3 regions of the Gordonia phthalatica genome follow, and region 1 is predicted to be linked to each of the others. Evidence: riboswitches for the same ligand, from Rfam matches in the RefSeq annotation. Region 1 holds a riboswitch; each other region holds the start of a gene.
The links. Region 1 has a riboswitch for cobalamin ahead of ACH46_RS13645 (ABC transporter substrate-binding protein). Riboswitches for the same ligand answer to the same signal wherever they lie in the genome.
Positions count from the first base shown of each region.

Region 2: linked by a shared signal. The riboswitch ahead of ACH46_RS17975 (cobaltochelatase subunit CobN) and the one ahead of ACH46_RS13645 (ABC transporter substrate-binding protein) in region 1 are both predicted to bind cobalamin.
Region 3: linked by a shared signal. The riboswitch ahead of metE (5-methyltetrahydropteroyltriglutamate--homocysteine S-methyltransferase) and the one ahead of ACH46_RS13645 (ABC transporter substrate-binding protein) in region 1 are both predicted to bind cobalamin.

Region 1 is NZ_CP011853.1:2,940,638-2,946,670, reverse strand. Features, by position in the region: gene ACH46_RS13660 (nitroreductase family deazaflavin-dependent oxidoreductase) at 1-58, shown strand, start outside; gene ACH46_RS13655 (glycine--tRNA ligase) at 196-1,587, shown strand; gene ACH46_RS13650 (maltokinase N-terminal cap-like domain-containing protein) at 1,653-2,192, opposite strand; gene ACH46_RS21485 (hypothetical protein) at 2,282-2,440, shown strand; cobalamin riboswitch at 2,472-2,650, shown strand; gene ACH46_RS13645 (ABC transporter substrate-binding protein) at 2,709-3,746, shown strand; gene ACH46_RS13640 (FecCD family ABC transporter permease) at 3,752-4,771, shown strand; gene ACH46_RS13635 (ABC transporter ATP-binding protein) at 4,768-5,541, shown strand; gene ACH46_RS13630 (pyridoxamine 5'-phosphate oxidase family protein) at 5,532-6,033, opposite strand, start outside.
Region 2 is NZ_CP011853.1:3,811,480-3,817,512, reverse strand. Features, by position in the region: gene ACH46_RS17985 (adenylate/guanylate cyclase domain-containing protein) at 21-1,538, shown strand; gene purT (formate-dependent phosphoribosylglycinamide formyltransferase) at 1,585-3,144, shown strand; cobalamin riboswitch at 3,272-3,463, shown strand; gene ACH46_RS17975 (cobaltochelatase subunit CobN) at 3,486-6,033, shown strand, end outside.
Region 3 is NZ_CP011853.1:1,446,773-1,452,805, forward strand. Features, by position in the region: gene ACH46_RS06730 (FMN-binding glutamate synthase family protein) at 1-267, opposite strand, end outside; gene metE (5-methyltetrahydropteroyltriglutamate--homocysteine S-methyltransferase) at 385-2,691, opposite strand; cobalamin riboswitch at 2,768-2,973, opposite strand; gene ACH46_RS06740 (glycosyltransferase family protein) at 3,085-3,669, shown strand; gene ACH46_RS06745 (amino acid permease) at 3,836-5,206, shown strand; gene ACH46_RS06750 (hypothetical protein) at 5,186-5,542, opposite strand; gene ACH46_RS06755 (acetyl/propionyl/methylcrotonyl-CoA carboxylase subunit alpha) at 5,641-6,033, opposite strand, start outside.

The DNA of each region.
Region 1 (6,033 bases):
AGAGTCGACCGGGCTCGGGATCGACGACATCCCGTACGTCGAGCTCCAGCTCTCCTGATCCCAGCCTCTCCCGAGCTCGTTCGACGCGCCGCACACCACCGGCGCCGAACCGACTACCCTGTAGAACGACGTGCGCGACCACCGTCGCGCACTGCTCAACGTCCCAACCCCCTACGTCGTGGAGATCTGTAAACCGTGGCTGTCCAGTCCAATGTCGATGCTGTCGTCAACCTCGCCAAGCGGCGAGGCCTGGTGTACCCGTGCGGTGAGATCTACGGCGGTACCCGCTCCGCCTGGGACTACGGCCCCCTCGGCGTGGAGTTGAAGGACAACATCAAGCGTCAGTGGTGGCGCAGCATGGTCACCTCGCGCGACGACGTGGTGGGCCTGGACTCCTCGGTCATCCTGCCGCGCCGCGTGTGGGAGGCCTCCGGCCACGTCGAGGTCTTCACCGACCCGCTGGTCGAGTGCACCAACTGCCACAAGCGTCAGCGCCAGGACCACCTGCAGGAGGCCTACGCGCTGAAGAAGAAGATCGACGACCCGGACTCGGTGCAGATGTCGGACATCGTCTGCCCCGACTGCGGCACCAAGGGCCAGTGGACCGAACCCAAGGCGTTCTCGGGTCTCCTCAAGACCTTCCTCGGCCCGGTCGACGATCAGGAGGGCCTGCACTACCTCCGCCCGGAGACCGCGCAGGGCATCTTCGTCAACTTCAAGAACGTGCTGACCACCGCGCGTCGCAAGCCGCCGTTCGGCATCGCCCAGATCGGCAAGAGCTTCCGCAACGAGATCACGCCCGGCAACTTCATCTTCCGCACCCGCGAGTTCGAGCAGATGGAGATGGAGTTCTTCGTCAAGCCCGGCGAGGACGAGGAGTGGCACGAGTACTGGCTCGAGGCCCGCTACAACTGGTACGTCGATCTCGGCATCGACCCCGAGAACCTGCGCCGCTACGAGCACCCGGCCGAGAAGCTGTCGCACTACTCGAAGCGCACTGTCGATGTCGAGTACAAGTTCGGCTTCGGCGGCAACCCGTGGGGCGAGCTCGAGGGCGTCGCGAACCGCACCGACTACGACCTCAAGACGCACAGTGAGGCGTCGGGCGAGGACCTCATCTACTTCGATCAGGCCAGCGGTGAGAAGTACACGCCGTATGTGATCGAGCCCGCAGCCGGCCTCGGCCGGTCGATGATGGCCTTCCTCTGCGACGCCTACACCGAGGAGCAGGTGCCGAACGCCAAGGGCGGCACCGACACCCGCACCATGCTGAAGCTCGATCGCCGCCTCGCGCCGGTCAAGGCCGCGGTTCTGCCGCTCTCGCGCAACGAGAAGCTGTCGCCGAAGGCCCGCGACCTCGCCGCCGAGCTCCGCAAGCACTGGAACGTCGACTTCGATGACGCCCAGGGCATCGGCAAGCGCTACCGCCGCCAGGACGAGATCGGCACGCCGTTCTGCGTCACCGTCGACTTCGACACGCTCGACGACCAGGCCGTCACCATCCGTGAGCGCGACACCATGAGCCAGGAGCGCGTCGCCCTCGACAAGGTTGTCGAGTACCTCGGCGGCAAGCTGATCGGCTGCTGACCGCAACGACTCGAAACCCCCGCAACGGTTCGTCAGAACGGTTGCGGGGGTTCGTCGTCTGAGTGCTACCGCAGCGCGGCGACGATCCCTTCGCCGCCGTCCCACGACGCGATCAGGCGGGCGCTGCCGGAGACGGGGGAGCTGAGGTCGTCGCTGAAGGCGAGGGCCTGCGTCGCGGCGTCGCCCTCCACGCGGAGTCGGATCGGGTTGTCGCGCGGGACCACGGTGCCGTCGGCCATCCGGACCTCGAGGGACGCCTGCGGCTGCTCGCCGCGCAGCGCCCGGGTGTAGCAGTCGACGGCGACGGGGTCGGCGGCCGCCTCGTACACCCAGCGGTCGCCGAGGACCGAGTGCTTCATCGTCGCGATGAGGTACTCGTCGGCGCCCGGCAGCGGGGCCGCGCGATAGGTGACCGGGATGTGCAGCGGGCGACCGGCGCGCTCCACCAGCAGTCCCTCGACGCCCACTTCGCCGTCGGGGTCGTCGAACCGGTAGCCGCCGAGCATCTCGACCTCGCCGGCCTCGCCCCACGGGACGCTGTCGAGGTACTCGGTGACGAGTTCGAGTTTGGTCGGGGTGATCGTCGCCTGATGAAGCAGTGCCATGGGATGAGAGTCTACGACGCGGCCGCCCACCGAGGCTGATCTAATGGGCACCGAACCGCACCCGACACGCTCCACCGGAAGGACCGTCCGTGAATCCCAAACTCATCATGATCTTGAGCGGCGTGCTGATGATCATCGCCGCCGGAATGATGGTGGGCAAAGGAGAGTGGACGATGATGGCCGTCGTGCTGCCGATCTGGTTCGCGATCCTCGGCATCTGGTGGTACCGCGAACGCACCCGCGAGTAACCGGGCGGGATTCTCCTCGGCCGCGACCGCCGGATATGATGGCCCCGCCAGCGCACCCGATTCGTCGGGTAGGGAATCCGGTGGGAATCCGGGACTGACGCGCAGCGGTGAGAGCGACGCTCCGGGCACATGTCACTGGATTGCATCTGGGAAGACGTCCGACAGCGGTAGACCTCGAGTCCGAAGACCTGCTGGCTCGCGCGGGCCCAGAACCCCGCGGGATCGCAGACGAGCTTCGCGTTCTACAGCTCGCGGCCCGAAGGACACCATGCAGTACCACTCTCGCCGTGCGCTGATCGGCGCCGCGGCTCTCTCCAGTTCCATCGCCCTGCTCGTCGGCTGCGGATCGGCCGACGACCCGTCCACCACCCCGGCCGTCGCCGGCTACCCGGTATCGCTGGTCGACTGCGGCCAGACGGTCACCGTGGACGCGCCGCCCCGGCGCATCGTCTCCCTGAACCAGGGGACCACCGAAGCGCTGCTGTCGCTGGGACTCGGCGATCGGATGGCGGGCACCGCCACATGGACCGACCCGATCCTGCCGTCGCTCGCGGCCGAGAACGCGAAGGTCAAGCGCATCTCCGACGACTGGCCGTCGTTCGAGTCGGTGCTCGCCGAAGAGCCGGACCTGGTGACCGCCTCGTTCACGTCCACTTTCGACAAGGGCGGCACCGCGCCCCGCGCACGCTTCACCGAGCTCGGCGTCCCCACCTACCTAGCGCCCTCTGACTGTGAGGGGAAGCAGTCCGACACCGGCGGCGACGGGACCCGCACCTCCGCGTTCACGATGGACCTGGTCTACAAGGAGATCACGCAGCTCGGAGCCCTGACCGGAACCGCGGACCGTGCCGCCGAGGTCGTCGCCGGACTGAAGGAACGCATCAGGGCAGCGGCCGCCTCGACGCACGCGCAGGGCACCACTGTCCTGTACTGGTTCTCGGACTCGGAGTCGCCGTACATCGCGGGTTGCTGCGGTGCGCCCGGCGTCATCACCCGCGAGCTCGGCCTCACCAACGTCTTCGACGACACGCACGCCGAATGGCCGCAGATCAGTTGGGAGGAGGTCGCCGCCCGCAACCCGCAGGTCCTGGTGATCGGCGACCTGACGCGGGACATCCAGTCCGGTGAGTCGGCGCGCACGAAGATCGCGTTCCTGGAGTCCAACCCGGTCACCCGGGAAATGGATGCGGTGAAGAACAAGCGGTACATCATCGCGGCCGGCGCGGAGCTGAACCCGTCGCTGCGCACCGCCTACGGGGTCGAGAACGTGGCCGACGGGTTGACGAAGCTCGGTTTGAGCAAGTGACGGTGATCCGGACGCGGCCCGCCGCAGTCGCCGGGCTCTGGCTCGGCGGTCTGCTGCTGCTCTTGCTGTCGATCGGCTTCGCGATCACCATCGGGCCGTCGAGCCTGGGACTGTCGGACGTGGTGCGGTCGGTGCGGGCCGAGGTGTTCGGCGGCGATTCGGGGCTGTCGAAACTGCATGAGTCGATCATCTGGCGACTGCGCCTGCCGCAGTCGGTGCTGGCCGCCGTTTGCGGCGCCGGACTCGCGGTGTGCGGTGGCGTCCTGCAGTCGCTGCTGCGCAATCCACTCGCCGACCCGTTCGTCCTCGGAGTCTCGTCGGGAGCATCGGTGGGCGCGGTGTCGGTGATCCTCCTCGGCGTGGGTGCCGGTGTCATCGGCATGGCGGGCGGCGCCTTCCTCGGTGCGGTCGCCGCCTTCGCCGTGGTGCTGGTGCTGGCCCGGCTCGCGGGCGGCACCACCGATCGCGTCGTGCTCGCGGGCATCGCGGCCACCCAACTGTTCTCGGCGCTGACCTCGTTCATCGTGTACTCGTCGGCCGACGCCGAACAGACGCGCAGCGTGCTGTTCTGGTTGCTCGGCTCGCTGTCGTCGCCGTCGTGGACGGAGGTGGCCGTCTGCGGTGCGGCGACGGCGATCGGGCTCGTGGTGTGCGTCCTGACCGCGGGGGCGCTCGACGCGTTCTCGTTCGGGAACGACGCGGCCGCGGCCCTCGGCATCGACGTCACCCGCATCCGGCTGGTCCTGCTGACGGTCACCGCGCTGATGACGGCGGTCATCGTCAGCGTGTCCGGCGCGATCGGGTTCGTCGGCCTGGTGCTGCCGCACGCGGCCCGGGCGGTGGTCGGCGTGCGGCATCGGGTCATGATGCCGACGCTGGCGATCATGGGAGCGCTGTTCCTGGTGTGGGCGGATGTCGTGGGGCGCGTGGTGATCGCGCCGCGCGAACTCCCGATCGGCGTGATCACCGCGATCGTCGGCGTGCCGATGTTCGTGCTGGTCCTCATCAGGCAGGGGCGTCGATGAACCTGCAGGCGTGCGAGGTCGGCTGGGACCTGGGGCGACGGACCATCCTGTCGGGGGTGAACATCGACGTGGCGCCCGGTGAGATCGTCGGGCTGATCGGGCCGAACGGGTCGGGGAAGTCGTCGCTGCTGCGGCTCCTCGCCGGTCTGCGACGACCGACGCGGGGGACCGTGTCGCTCGACGGCGTCGCCATCGGTGCGCTGCCGCGGCGCGCCGTCGCACAACGCATCGCCGTCGTCGAACAGGCCGCGGTCACCGACCAGAACCCCACCGTTCTCGACGTGCTGGAACTGGGTCGGACGCCGCACCGGAGGTCGTGGAGCGCCGGATCCAGGCGGGACGCGGAGATCATCGGAGCCGTCTCCCGCGACACCGAGATCGAGAGTCTGCTCGACGCGCAGTACAACGCGTTGTCCGGCGGGGAACGACAGCGGGTGCAGATCGCGCGGGCCTTCGTGCAGGAACCGCGGGTCATGCTCCTCGACGAGCCGACCAATCACCTCGACATCAAGTATCAGCTGAGCCTGCTGGAACTGGTGTCCGCGCACGTCCGCCGGACCGACGCCTCGGCGGTCATCGCGCTGCACGACCTCAACCTCGCCGCCATGTTCTGCGACCGGGTCGTCGTCCTCGCCGACGGCCGGGTGATCGAGAACGGCACGCCCGACCGGACCATCACCGCGGAGACCGTCGACGCGGTGTTCGGGGTGCGGGCACGGATCGTGGAGGACGACGGCGTGTGGGTGCGGGTGGGGCGGCGTCAGCCCTGAGCCAGCTGCTTCTTCAGCGCCGCCACCTCGTCCTGCAGGGTGTGGATCTGATCGATGTACGGCTGCACGCGTTCGCGCACCTCCTCCTTCGTGTACTGCGGCACGATGCTGCGCCCGCAGTTCCAGTCGAAGGCCTCGATCTCGATCACCACGCTCCGCTCGCACTGCGCGGCGATCTGCCCGCCGTCCACCTGACGCAAGTGGTCGAGGAGATCGGGGTCGTCGGCGGCCTCGACGGTCGTCGCCCGGCCGAACGCCTTCATTCGACGACGGAGCGGGTAGTCGGCGACGAAGAGGGCGACGCGGTCGTCGTGGTTCATGTTGCCGACCGAGACGAACTGCTGGTTGCCGCGGAAATCGGCGAAGCCGAATCGGTTACCGCCGAGATGATGGACGAATCCGCGTGGGCCGCTGCGGTATTGCACGTACGGCCAGCCCGACGGCGTCACCGTCGACATGTGGAAGGCGAAGGCGGTGGTGAGCATTCGGATC
Region 2 (6,033 bases), 870 kb from region 1:
TGAGCCGTGACTACGGCTCAATGCTTTTGGGGCGGGTCGACGAGGGCAGCCGTAAGCAGCGCGTCCGGATCCAGTTGCTGATGACGTCGACCATCGTCCTCGCCCACGTGATCGGCATCCTCATCGCGATCGGGCTCGCGACCGTCGGCATCCCGGAACCGTCGTTCCTGCGCCGAGATCTGGTGTGGGTCAACTTCGTCGCGTTCCCGATCTACATCGTCATGGCACTGGTGCTCGGCGTGCTGGTCGGCACCATCATGACGGTCAAGTCGCTGCGATGGTCCATCGACGAGAGCACGCCGACGGCCGTCGACGTGAAACGCACCGTGTGGGCTCGTCGACGGCTCACGGCGCTTCAGGGACTGCTCTGGGCGGGTGCAGCGCTGATGTTCGGGATCTGGTACGGAGTGATCGACTCCGGTCTGTGGCCCAAGCTGGTCCTCATCGTGCTGATGAGCGGCATGGTCGTGATCGCGATCGTGAACCTGTTCCTCGACGTCCTGCTCCGGCCGGTCTACGCGAAGATCGTGCAGGCCGGTTACAAGGTCCGGGCGGGCACCGTCCGGTCCCGAGCGATCAACGCCTGGGTGATCGGAACCGGCATCCCGCTGCTCGGCATCTTCATCCTCACCCTGTTCGCAGCGGTCGGCGAGCGGGTCTCGGTCACGAGCTTCTTCATCTCGGTGACCGTGCTCGTGACGGTGGCCGGTGCGGTGGGACTGCTCGTCATGTTCCTCTTCTCCTGGGACGTCACCGGTCCGATCCAGAACGTCCAGTCCGGGATGTCGAAGGTCCGCGCCGGCGAGGTCGGTCCGGACGTCGATCTGGTGGTCTACGACGCCTCCGAACTCGGCGAACTGCAGCTCGGCTTCAATTCGATGGTCGCGGGGCTGCGTGAGCAGGAACGGATGCGCGACATCTTCGGCCGCCACGTGGGTCGCGACGTCGCAGCGGCCGCCCTGCGTCAGGATCCGGAGCTCGGTGGCGCAGAACGGGTGGTCGCGGTGATCTTCGTCGACGTCATCGGCTCCACCGCGCTGGCGACGCAGCGCACCCCGACCGAGGTCGTCGCCGTGCTCAATCGCTTCTTCCAGGTGATCGTCGAGGCCGTCGAGAATCACCGCGGCCTGGTGAACAAGTTCGAGGGCGACGCGGTGCTCGCGATCTTCGGCGCGCCGATCGAGCTCGACGACTGCGCGGGGTCGGCTCTCGCCGCGGCGCGGGAGATCGCTGATCGCCTCGACGCCGAGGTCCCGGAACTCAAGGCAGGCATCGGCGTCAGCTACGGGAATGTGGTGGCGGGCAACATCGGCGCCATCCAGCGGTTCGAGTTCACCGTGATCGGCGATCCGGTGAACGAGAGCGCGCGGCTGTCGGAGGTGGCGAAGGAGGAGCCGCGACTGCCGTTCGCGTCGGAGCGGACGGTCGTGGCGGCGGGCCGCAAGGAGGCAGCTCGCTGGTGTGAGCGGCGGGCGACGGTGCTCCGCGGCCGGAGCGAGAGCACCAAGATCTTCACACCTTCCGCGTCTATCGCTTGAACGGGCAAGCGTGTTCAATGCCACGTCCGACCGTAGACTCATCGACATGGTTGCAAAGGTGATCGGGACGCCGCTGAGTGCGAATGCGGTGAAGGTGTTGCTGCTCGGATCCGGTGAGCTCGGCAAGGAGGTCACGATCGCGCTGCAGCGCCTCGGGGTGGAGGTGGTCGCCGTCGACCGGTACGCGGACGCGCCCGCTCACCAGGTGGCGCACCACGCCGAGGTCATCGACATGACCGACGCGAAGCAGGTGCGCGCCGTCATCGAGAAGCACCGCCCGGACTACGTGCTGCCGGAGATCGAGGCCATCGCCACCGAGGCCCTCGAAGCCGTCGAGGCAGAGGGCATCGCGGAGGTGATCCCGAGCGCCAAGGCCGTCTCGGCGACCCTCAATCGCGAACGGCTCCGTCGCCTCGTCGACGAGGAGCTCGGCATCCCGACCTCGCCGTACCTGTTCGCAGGATCGCTGGAGGAGATGCGGACCGCGGTCGGCAGCATCGGGTTCCCGTGCGTGGTGAAGCCGGTGATGTCGTCGTCGGGCAAGGGGCAGTCCGTCGTGAAGGGACCGGACGACGTCGACGCCGCGTGGGAGTACGCACGGACCGGCGCCCGCGTCGACAACGAGCGGGTGATCGTCGAAGGGTTCGTCGAGTTCGACTACGAGATCACTCTGCTGACCGTCCGCGCGATCGATCCCGCGACCGGGGCGCTCACCACCTATTTCTGCGAGCCGATCGGTCACCGCCAGGTGGACGGCGACTATGTGGAGAGCTGGCAGCCGCAGCCGATGAGCCTGCCCGCCTACGACATCTCCCGCTCCATCGCCGCCCGCGTCGTGAACGCGATGGGGCGCGGCGAGTTCGGTGGTCGGGGCGTCTTCGGTGTCGAACTGTTCGTGAAGGGCGACGAGGTCTACTTCTCCGAGGTCAGCCCCCGCCCGCACGACACCGGCCTGGTGACCCTCGCATCGCAGCGGCTGTCGGAGTTCGAACTCCACGCCCGCGCCGTTCTGGGTCTGCCGGTGTCGACTGCGACGCGCGGTCCCGGCGCGTCGGCCGTGATCTACGGGCAGCACGAGGACAAGGGGATCGCATTCGCCGGCGTCGCGGACGCCCTCGCCGATCCCGATGTGGACCTGCGCCTGTTCGGGAAGCCCGAGAGCTTCGCACGACGACGTGTCGGCGTCGCCGTGGCGACCGCCCCGACCGTGGAGGGGGCGCGCCGCAAGGCCGGGCACGCCGCCGGCCTGGTGAAGCCGCTCCCGTCGAACCACGAGGACCGCGTGGAGCCGACCGAGATCAAGCCGGTCCCGACGCCCGCGCCCAAGCCAGCCGATGCCGGACCGGCGTCCGAGGGGCCCGCCGACGAGGCCAAGACCGAGATGATCGAGGCGAGCCCGCAGATCGCGCGACGTCCCGAGCAGCCGATCCGCCGCGACGCGCCCCCGATGCCGCGCCCGCCGATGCCGCCCGGCCCGCCCATGCGCCCCGCTCCCGCCGGTCAGCCCGGACCGCGCGGTCCCGTCGGCCCCGGCGGCCAGCGTCCCGCAGGTCCGCCGCCGCCCCGTCCGGGCTTCCCGCCCCAGGGTCCGCCTCCGCGCGGGTGACGACATTGTCGGCTGACGATCAACGGTGTTCGATGTGACCACCGCGCGGTCACATCGAACACTGTTGATGGTGGAGGTACGAGCGCATCGAGGTAGCCGCGGGCTGGGGCCGACGAACGCCATTCGGTACCGTTGACGCAGTCGTGGTGTTCGGGAAGCCGGTTCGATGCCGGCGCGGCCCTCGCCACTGTAACCGCCGAGGAAGGCGGTCCTCGCGTGCACTTTCACGGTGCACGGGCCACTGGACGCGAGTCTGGGAAGGTCGACCGCCCGCCGATGACGCGGAAGCCAGGAGACCGGCCACGGCGTAATGGTTCCACGAGGGTTTTGGAGAACTCACCATGCGCGTTGCCCTGTTGTCGACGTCGGACACCGACCTGATCTCTGCCCGAGCCAGCGGTGCCGACTTCCGCTGGCTCAACCCGTCTCGCGCCACCGTCGCCCAGCTCGGCGAGGCCGCTGCCGAGGCGGACCTGACGGTGGTTCGGCTGCTCGGCTCCGTCCAGGAGTACGCCGACGAGCTCGACGCGATCCGGGAGCATGGCAAGCCGGTCGTCGTGCTCGGCGGGGAGCAGACGCCCAACGCCGAGCTGATGGCGGCGTCGACCGTCCCGACCGGCGTCGCCGCCGACGCCCACCGGTACCTCACCGAAGGCGGCCCCGCCAACCTGCGACAGCTCCACGCGTTCCTCTGCGACACCGTCCTGTTGACCGGTGAGGGCTTCGAGCCGCCGGAGACCATCCCGACCTGGGGACACCTCGCACGACCGTCCGCGGGCGACGGCCCGCGCGTCGGCGTCCTCTACTACCGCGCCCACCACGCCAGCGGGAACACCGACTTCGTTCACGGCCTCTGCGACGCGATCGACGCGCGCGACGCCGTCGCCGTCCCGATCTTCGCGGGCTCGCTGCGCACCGCGTCGGACGACCTCTACGCCGAACTCGGCACCCTCGATGCGGTGGTGGTGACGGTCCTCGCCGCCGGCGGCAGCACGCCCGCGGCGGCGAGCGCGGGCCAGGACGACGAGGCCTGGGACGTCGCGCGGATGGCCGACCTCGACATCCCCGTCCTGCAGGGACTGTGCCTGACCAGCAGTCGCGCCGACTGGGCGGCGTCCGACGACGGCGTCACCCCGATGGACTACGCCAGCCAGGTGGCGATCCCCGAGTTCGACGGCCGCATCATCACGGTCCCGTTCTCGTTCAAGGAGATCGACGAGGACGGCCTGCCGCACTACGTCGCCGACTCCGAACGCGCCGCGCGGGTGGCGGGCATCGCGGTGAACCACGCCCGGCTGCGTCGCACCGCCAACGCCGACAAGCGGATCGCCGTCATGCTCAGCGCCTACCCGACCAAGCATGCCCGGATCGGCAACGCCGTCGGCCTCGACACCCCGGTCAGCGCGATCCGCGTGCTCCGCGCGATGCGAGCGCTCGGCTACGACCTCGGCGACGGCAACGACGTCACGGCCATCCTCGATCAGGCCGACGCCTCGGGCGACGACACCGCGGCAGGCGACGCCCTGATCCACGCGCTCATCGCCGCCGGCGGGCAGGACGAGGAGTGGCTGACCACCGCGCAACTCACCGACGCGCACGTGCGCGTGAGCAAGGCCGACTACGACGAGTGGACTGCCGACCTCCCACAGGACCTGCGCGACGGCATGACGCAGGCGTGGGGGCCGTCGCCCGGCGAGCTGTTCGTCAACGACGCCGGCGAGATCGTCCTCGCCACCCTGCAGGCCGGGAACGTCGTGATCATGATCCAGCCGCCGCGCGGCTTCGGCGAGAACCCCGTCGCGATCTACCACGAGCCCGACCTCGCGCCCAGCCACCACTACCTCGCCGCCTATCGCTGGGTGGCGCACGGATTCGGCGCGCACGCCGTCGTCCACCTCGGCAAACACGGTTCGATGGAGTGGCTGCCGGGCAAGAACGCAGCCCTCTCCTCGGGATGCGGAACCGACGCCGCGATCGCCGACCTGCCGCTGATCTACCCGTTCCTCGTCAACGATCCCGGCGAGGGCGCACAGGCCAAGCGTCGCGCGCACGCGACGATCGTCGACCACCTGGTGCCGCCGATGGCGCGCGCGGAGTCATACGGCGACATCGCCCGGCTCGAGGGGCTGCTGGAGGAGTACGACCGCATCAACGCGATGGACCCCGGCAAGCTCGCCGCGATCCGCGGCGAGATCTGGCAGCTGATGCACGCCGCCGAGATGCACCGCGACCTCGGCCTCGATGAGCGACCCGACGACGAGGCCTTCGACGACTTCCTGCTGCACGTCGACGGCTGGCTGTGCGAGATCAAGGACGCCCAGATCCGCGACGGCCTGCACATTCTCGGGCAGGCGCCCGACGGCGAGGCGCGGGTGAACCTGGTCCTCGCGATCCTGCGCGCCGCACAGATGTGGGGCGGGCAGAAGGGGGCGGTGCCGGGACTGCGGACCGCGCTCCACGGCGGCGACATCGCCGACCTCCCGCTCCCGCAGATCGACCAGCTCGAAGCGCAGGCCCGCGACCTGATCGAAGCGATGGAGAAGCGCGGCTGGGATCCCGCCGACGCTGCCCGCCTGCACGACGACCCGGCCGTCGCGGCGGTCCTCGAGTTCGCCGCCACCCAGGTGGTGCCCCGACTGAACAGCACCGTCGACGAGCTCGACGCCCTGCTGCACGCGCTCGACGGCGGCTTCGTCCCCGCGGGTCCTTCGGGGTCGCCGCTGCGCGGCCTGGTCAACGTGCTCCCGACCGGCCGGAACTTCTACACCGTCGACCCGCGCGCGGTCCCGTCGCGCCTGGCGTGGGAGACCGGGCAGGCGATGGCCGAGTCGCTGATCTCGCGCTACCTGGACGACGAGGGTGCCTACCCCGATTCGGTGGGGCTCTCGG
Region 3 (6,033 bases), 1.5 Mb from region 1:
GTCGTACGGGGTGCCGTCGGTGTCGCGTTCGATGAAGTACTGCTGGATCTCCGGGCGGATCGATTCCAGCAGGAACCGGAAGTGCCCGAGGATCGGATAGTTCCGGAGAATGCTGTGTCGCGCCTGGATCAGGTCGTAGACGCCGACCGCGGAGACCAGTGCGATCGGCACCGTGAGGAACAGCCACCACGGGGAGACGAGGAAGACCAGCAGCAGCGACAGCGCGGCCACCGCTCCGACACCGAGAACCGACAACCATCGCACCACTGCACTCTCCTCACCGTCGACGGGGGACTTCGTGACTCCCACAGTAGGTCGGCAACCGGTGTGAAGCAGGGGTTCCCGCTCGCACGACGGCGAGCGGGAACCACGGGAATCGCCGGGTCAGCCGACGTGCGCGACGGCCTCCTGGCGGACCAGCAGCGCAGCGGTCACCATCCGCTTGAGGGCCACCGTCACCTCCTCGGTGCGCCGCGTCTTCAGACCGCAGTCGGGGTTCACCCACAAGCGGTTCGCCGACACCGCGCCGAGCGCCTCGCGCAGGGACGCGGTGATCTCGTCGGTGCCGGGCACGCGCGGGGAGTGGATGTCGTACACGCCGGGACCCACCTGATTCGCGAACCCGGCCTCGTCGAGGTCGTGCAGGACCTCCATGTGCGAGCGCGCCGCCTCGATCGACGTGACGTCGGCGTCCAACGCGGCGATCGCCCCGATCACCTCGCCGAACTCCGAGTAGCACAGGTGAGTGTGGATCTGGGTGGCCTCGGCGACGCCGCCGGTCGCGATGCGGAACGACGTGACCGCCCAGTCGAGGTAGGCCTCGCGGTCGGCGGCCCGCAGCGGCAGGAGCTCGCGGAGAGCGGGTTCGTCGACCTGGATGATCGGCACGCCCGCACGCTCCAGATCGACGGTCTCGTCGCGGATGGCCAGAGCCACCTGCTGCGCGGTCTGCGCCTGCGGCTGGTCGTCGCGGACGAACGACCACGCGAGGATCGTGACCGGCCCGGTCAGCATGCCCTTGACCGGGCGGTTGGTCAGCGACTGCGCGTAGGTGATCCATCCGACCGTCATCGGCGTGGGGCGCGCGACGTCGCCGAACAGGATCGGCGGCCGCACACAGCGCGACCCGTACGACTGCACCCAGCCGTTGGCCGTCGCGAAGAAACCGTCGAGCTGTTCGGCGAAGTACTGCACCATGTCGTTGCGTTCCGGCTCGCCGTGGACGAGGACGTCGAGGCCCACCTTCTCCTGCAGCGCGATCACATCGGCGATCTCCCGCTGCATCCGATCGCGGTACTCGGTGGTGCCGATGGAACCGGCGCGCAGTGCGGAGCGCGCCTTACGGATCTCCACGGTCTGCGGGTACGAGCCGATGGTGGTCGTCGGCAACAACGGCAGATTCAGGGCGGCGTCCTGCTTCGCTCGGCGGATCGACGCCGTGGTGCGCGTCCAGTCGGCGGGCTCCAACGCGTCCAATCGTTCGCGGACCGCCGCGACGTTCAGTCGGGGGTCGGTGGCGCGGGTCGCGAGTGCGGCTCGCGAGGCCTCGAACTGCGGCGCCTGATCCGCTGCACCGTGCACCAGGGCGCGCGACAGGGCCGCGACCTCGGCGAACTTCTCGTCGGCGAACGCCAGCCAGCCGGCCAGCGTGGAGTCGAGCTGTGACTCGCCGCGCAGGGTGTACGGCACATGCAGTGTGGAGCACGACGTCGACACGGCCAGCGTGCCGACGTGCTCGCGCAGTGACTGCAGTGTCGCGAGCGCCCGGTCGAGGTCGGTGCGCCACACGTTGCGGCCGTCCACCACCCCGGCGACGACCAGCTTCTCGCCCAGCCCGGCGGCGAGCACCGAGTCGACACCGCCCGCGACCAGGTCCACACCGACCGCGTCGACCTCGGTGCGGGCGAGTGCGGCGAGACGGTCGCCCGCGTCGCCGAAGTAGGTCTGCACCAGCAGGCGGGGCCGCGAGGGCACCGCGCCGAGCCGACCGTAGACGCGCTCGGCGAGCTCGGTGAGCCCCTCGGCCTGATCAGTCACCAGCGTCGGCTCGTCGATCTGCACCCACTCCGCGCCGGCGTCGGCCAGCTGTGCGAGCAGATCCTCGTAGAGGGGGAGCAGGTCGTCGATGCGCGTCAACGGGGCATCCGCGCCGTGGACGGCCTTCGACAGGGCGAGGAAGGTGATCGGTCCGATCACCACGGCGCGTGCCGGGACCCCGATCGACCGTGCTCGAGTCACGTCGGCGAGCACCGTGCTCGCGTCGAGAGCGAACGAGGTCGTGGGTCCGATCTCGGGGACCAGGTAGTGGTAGTTGGTGTCGAACCACTTGGTCATCTCCAGCGGTGCCACCAGGTCGTTGCCGCGGGCGGCCGCGAAGTACCGGTCCAGCGGGTCGCTGATCGTCGCGACCCGCTCCGGCAGGGCGCCGAGCATCGCGGCAGTGTCGAGCATCTGATCGTAATACGAGAACGTGGTGACCGGAACCGAGTCGAAACCGGCCTGTACCAGCTGGTTCCAACTGTCCCGCTTGATACCGTCGGCCACCGTCTCCAGGGCGGCGGCGTCGATGCGTCCGGCCCAGTACGCCTCGACGGCGCGCTTGAGTTCACGGTTGGCGCCGATCCGGGCGACGCCGGGGACGGTCGCGTGGAAGGCTGCGGTGGTGGTGGTGTGGGTCTCGTCGTCAGACATGACTGTTCTTCTCTCCTGCATGAGTGTTCGTCGCGGCCGTCACCCGGTTCCACGAGGTGGGCGACCATCGGATGCGGCGCATCCGATGCAGCAGGCAGGTCTTCGGGCTCGTCGGCGTGCGAGCCAGGAATGGAGCCCGCTTCTACTGGCCGTCGCTTCCCGGCGGCCGCCGTGCGGCGGGCTCGTCCAGTGCGTGTGACGGCGGTCGTTCCGACATACCGCTGCGGGTCAGCTCCGGAGTCTCACCGGATTCCCTCTTCGCGGGCAGCCACCGTCGTTCAGCGGTGTCTGCGCGTCGACGCCCGGAGACGAGAAGCAGGGGCTCCATAGTGATCTCGGCCGGGCGAACCAGTTGCAGTTCCGATGGTAGGGGAACGAGTAGAATCGGGCATCATGGCGATCGGCAATGATTTTAATTCTGTGAAATCAGCGGCGCCCATCGCAGGAATCGTTCTCGTCGCCCGAGGTGACGAACGTGTTCCCGCAGGTGAGAACGATATTCCGGCGGCCGCACTGTTGATGTCCCGCGTGTCAAGTCTCGGGGCGGGCGGATGCGAAGAGGTGTACGTCGCGCTCGGCTCGAGAGTGGTGCGGGCCCCGCAGACGTCGTCGACGACGCTGTACCTGCCCGAGTGGTTCGACAGCCTCGACTCCTGCACCAGCGCTGCACTGGACTTCGTCGACGAGCACCCGAGGCTGTCGGGAGCGGTGCTGCAGACCCTCGACAGTCCGGACGCGGGAGAGGTCGCTGTCGCACGCGTCATCGAGGCGGCGGGCGACGATCCAGCGGTCATCTGCCGCGCGGCGTTCGGCGGCCGCCCGGGACAGCCGGTGTACCTTGGCGCCGACCGCATTCGTCATGCGATCGAGCGGATGGGGGCCGGGCTCACTGCGATCCACTATCTGATCGAGAACCGCGACGACGTCCGCATCGTCGACTGCACCGACCTCGGGAACCCGGTGGAGTCCAACCTCTGATCGCCCTCGTGCGGCGGCGCAGATCACAGTTCCCCGCTCGATAGAATCGAGTGTTTTCAGCGGGCACATCGGTCACCGCCGGTCGCGCCGCTGTCATCCAGCCGGTCCCGACGCTCACCGTTGCGCGGGAGACCGGCGCAGACCAGGGGAGATCCTCGTGACCGGCATGAATCGGGAACTGAAACGCGGCCTCAGTGCCCGGCACATCCGCTTCATCGCTCTCGGGTCGGCCATCGGCACCGGACTGTTCTACGGGTCGGCCGAAGCCATCCAGAAGGCGGGACCCTCGGTCCTCATCGCCTACCTGATCGGCGGCGCGATCATCTACCTGGTGCTCCGTGCCCTCGGTGAACTGTCGGTGCGACGACCCGTCGCAGGCTCGTTCGGCGACTTCGCCACCGAGAACATCGGCCCCCTCGCAGGCTTCCTGACCGGGTGGACGTTCATCTTCGAGATGATCGTCGTCTGCCTCGCGGACGTGACCGCATTCGGCGTCTACATGGGATTCTGGTTCCCGGATGTGCCGCGATGGGTGTGGGTGCTGGCGGTCGTCTTCTTCATCGGCGCGGTGAACCTGTTCAGCGTCAAGGTCTTCGGCGAGATGGAGTTCTGGTTCACGCTGGTCAAGGTCACGGCCATCATCGCCATGATCGCCGGTGGCACCGCCATCCTGATCTGGGGTTTCGGCGCCCACGACGCCGACAGCGGGATCACGAACCTGTGGGCGACCGACGGCGGCTTCATGCCGAACGGCATCGGGGGCCTCCTCGCCAGCTTCGCCGTCGTGATGTTCGCCTTCGGCGGCAGCGAGATCATCGGCATCACCGCGGGCGAGGCCGAGGACCCGAGCACCACCATCCCGCAGGCAGTCAACACCGTCCCCGTCCGAATCCTGCTGTTCTACGTGTGCTCGCTGTTCGTGATCATGGCGATCATCCCCTGGAACCAGATCAGCGGGGACAGCAGTCCCTTCGTGCAGATCTTCGAGAGCCTCGGCGTGGGACCCGCCGCCACGGTGCTGAACATCGTCGTCATCACCGCGGCGCTCTCGGCGATCAACAGCGATGTCTTCGGCGCCGGCCGCATGATGTACGGACTGGCACTGCAGGGTCAGGCTCCGGCGGTCCTGCGCCGGGTGTCGCGCAACGGGGTCCCGTGGTTCACCGTCGCGATCATGGTGGTCGCGCTGCTGATCGCGGTGGTCCTGAACGCGGTCATCCCCGAATCGGTGTTCCTGATCATCGCGTCGATCGCGACCTTCGCCACCATCTTCGTGTGGGGGATGATCCTGCTGTCGCAGTACCGGTCGCGCCGCGCGATGAGTGCGCAGGAACAGCGTGAGCTGACCTTCGGCGTGCCGTTCTGGCCCTACGGCCAGCAGCTCGCGATGGCCTTCCTCGCCTTCGTCGCACTGCTGGTGGCGTGGGACCCCGACACCCGCGTCGCCTTCGCCGTGGGTGCGGGCTGGCTGCTCCTGCTGGTCGTCGCCTACTACTGGTTCGTGGTGCGCGGCACCTCAGCGGCCCGGCAGCGCTGACCGCAGGGGAGCGGGCTCCACGCCCAGCAGGGCCGCCGCGCAGCGCGTCGCCGGGTCGACGGCCGCAGACAGCGCCTCGTCGAAGCCCTCGCGTGCGAGACCCGTCGTGTCACCGTCGGCGTCGACCCCGATCAGCGCCGCCAGCTCTCCGGTCGTCGGCACGCACACGGCCCACGTCAGCGCAGACTCGTCGGCCCACCCGGCATCGGTGGTCGCGACGTACTCGGCGGGCCGGTCGACGCCCAGCAGCGTCAACGCGGGCACGTCCGACAGTCGGTCGTCGTCGCGCAGGGCACGCAGGTACCAGGCGCCGGCATTGACTTCGACAGCTTCCACAGGCAGAACTCCTTCAGATACGACTGTGCCGTACTCCGCGACCCCGATCGGGGCACGGAATACGGCACAGGTTCAGATTCGCGGCGAGGCCGCCGGGATCACTTGATCTCGAGCAGGACGGTGCCCTGCGTGACGGCTGCGCCCGCCTCGGCGGTCAGGCCGGTGACGGTGCCCGCCTTGTGCGCGGTGACCGGGTTCTCCATCTTCATGGCCTCCAGGACCACGACCAGATCGCCCTCTTCGACGGTGTCGCCCTCGGCCACGGAGACCTTGACGACGGTACCCTGCATCGGCGCGGTCACCGAGTCGCCGGACGCTGCGGCGCCGCCGCCCTTCTTGCGGGTGCGGGCCTTCGGCTTGCGGTGGACGGCGCCGTTGGCGCTGCCGCCGCCACCGAGTGCGAGGTCGCCGGGGAGCGAGACCTCGACGCGACGGCCGCCGACCTCGACGACGACCTTCTGGCGCGGCGCCTCGTCGTCCTCGATCGGCTC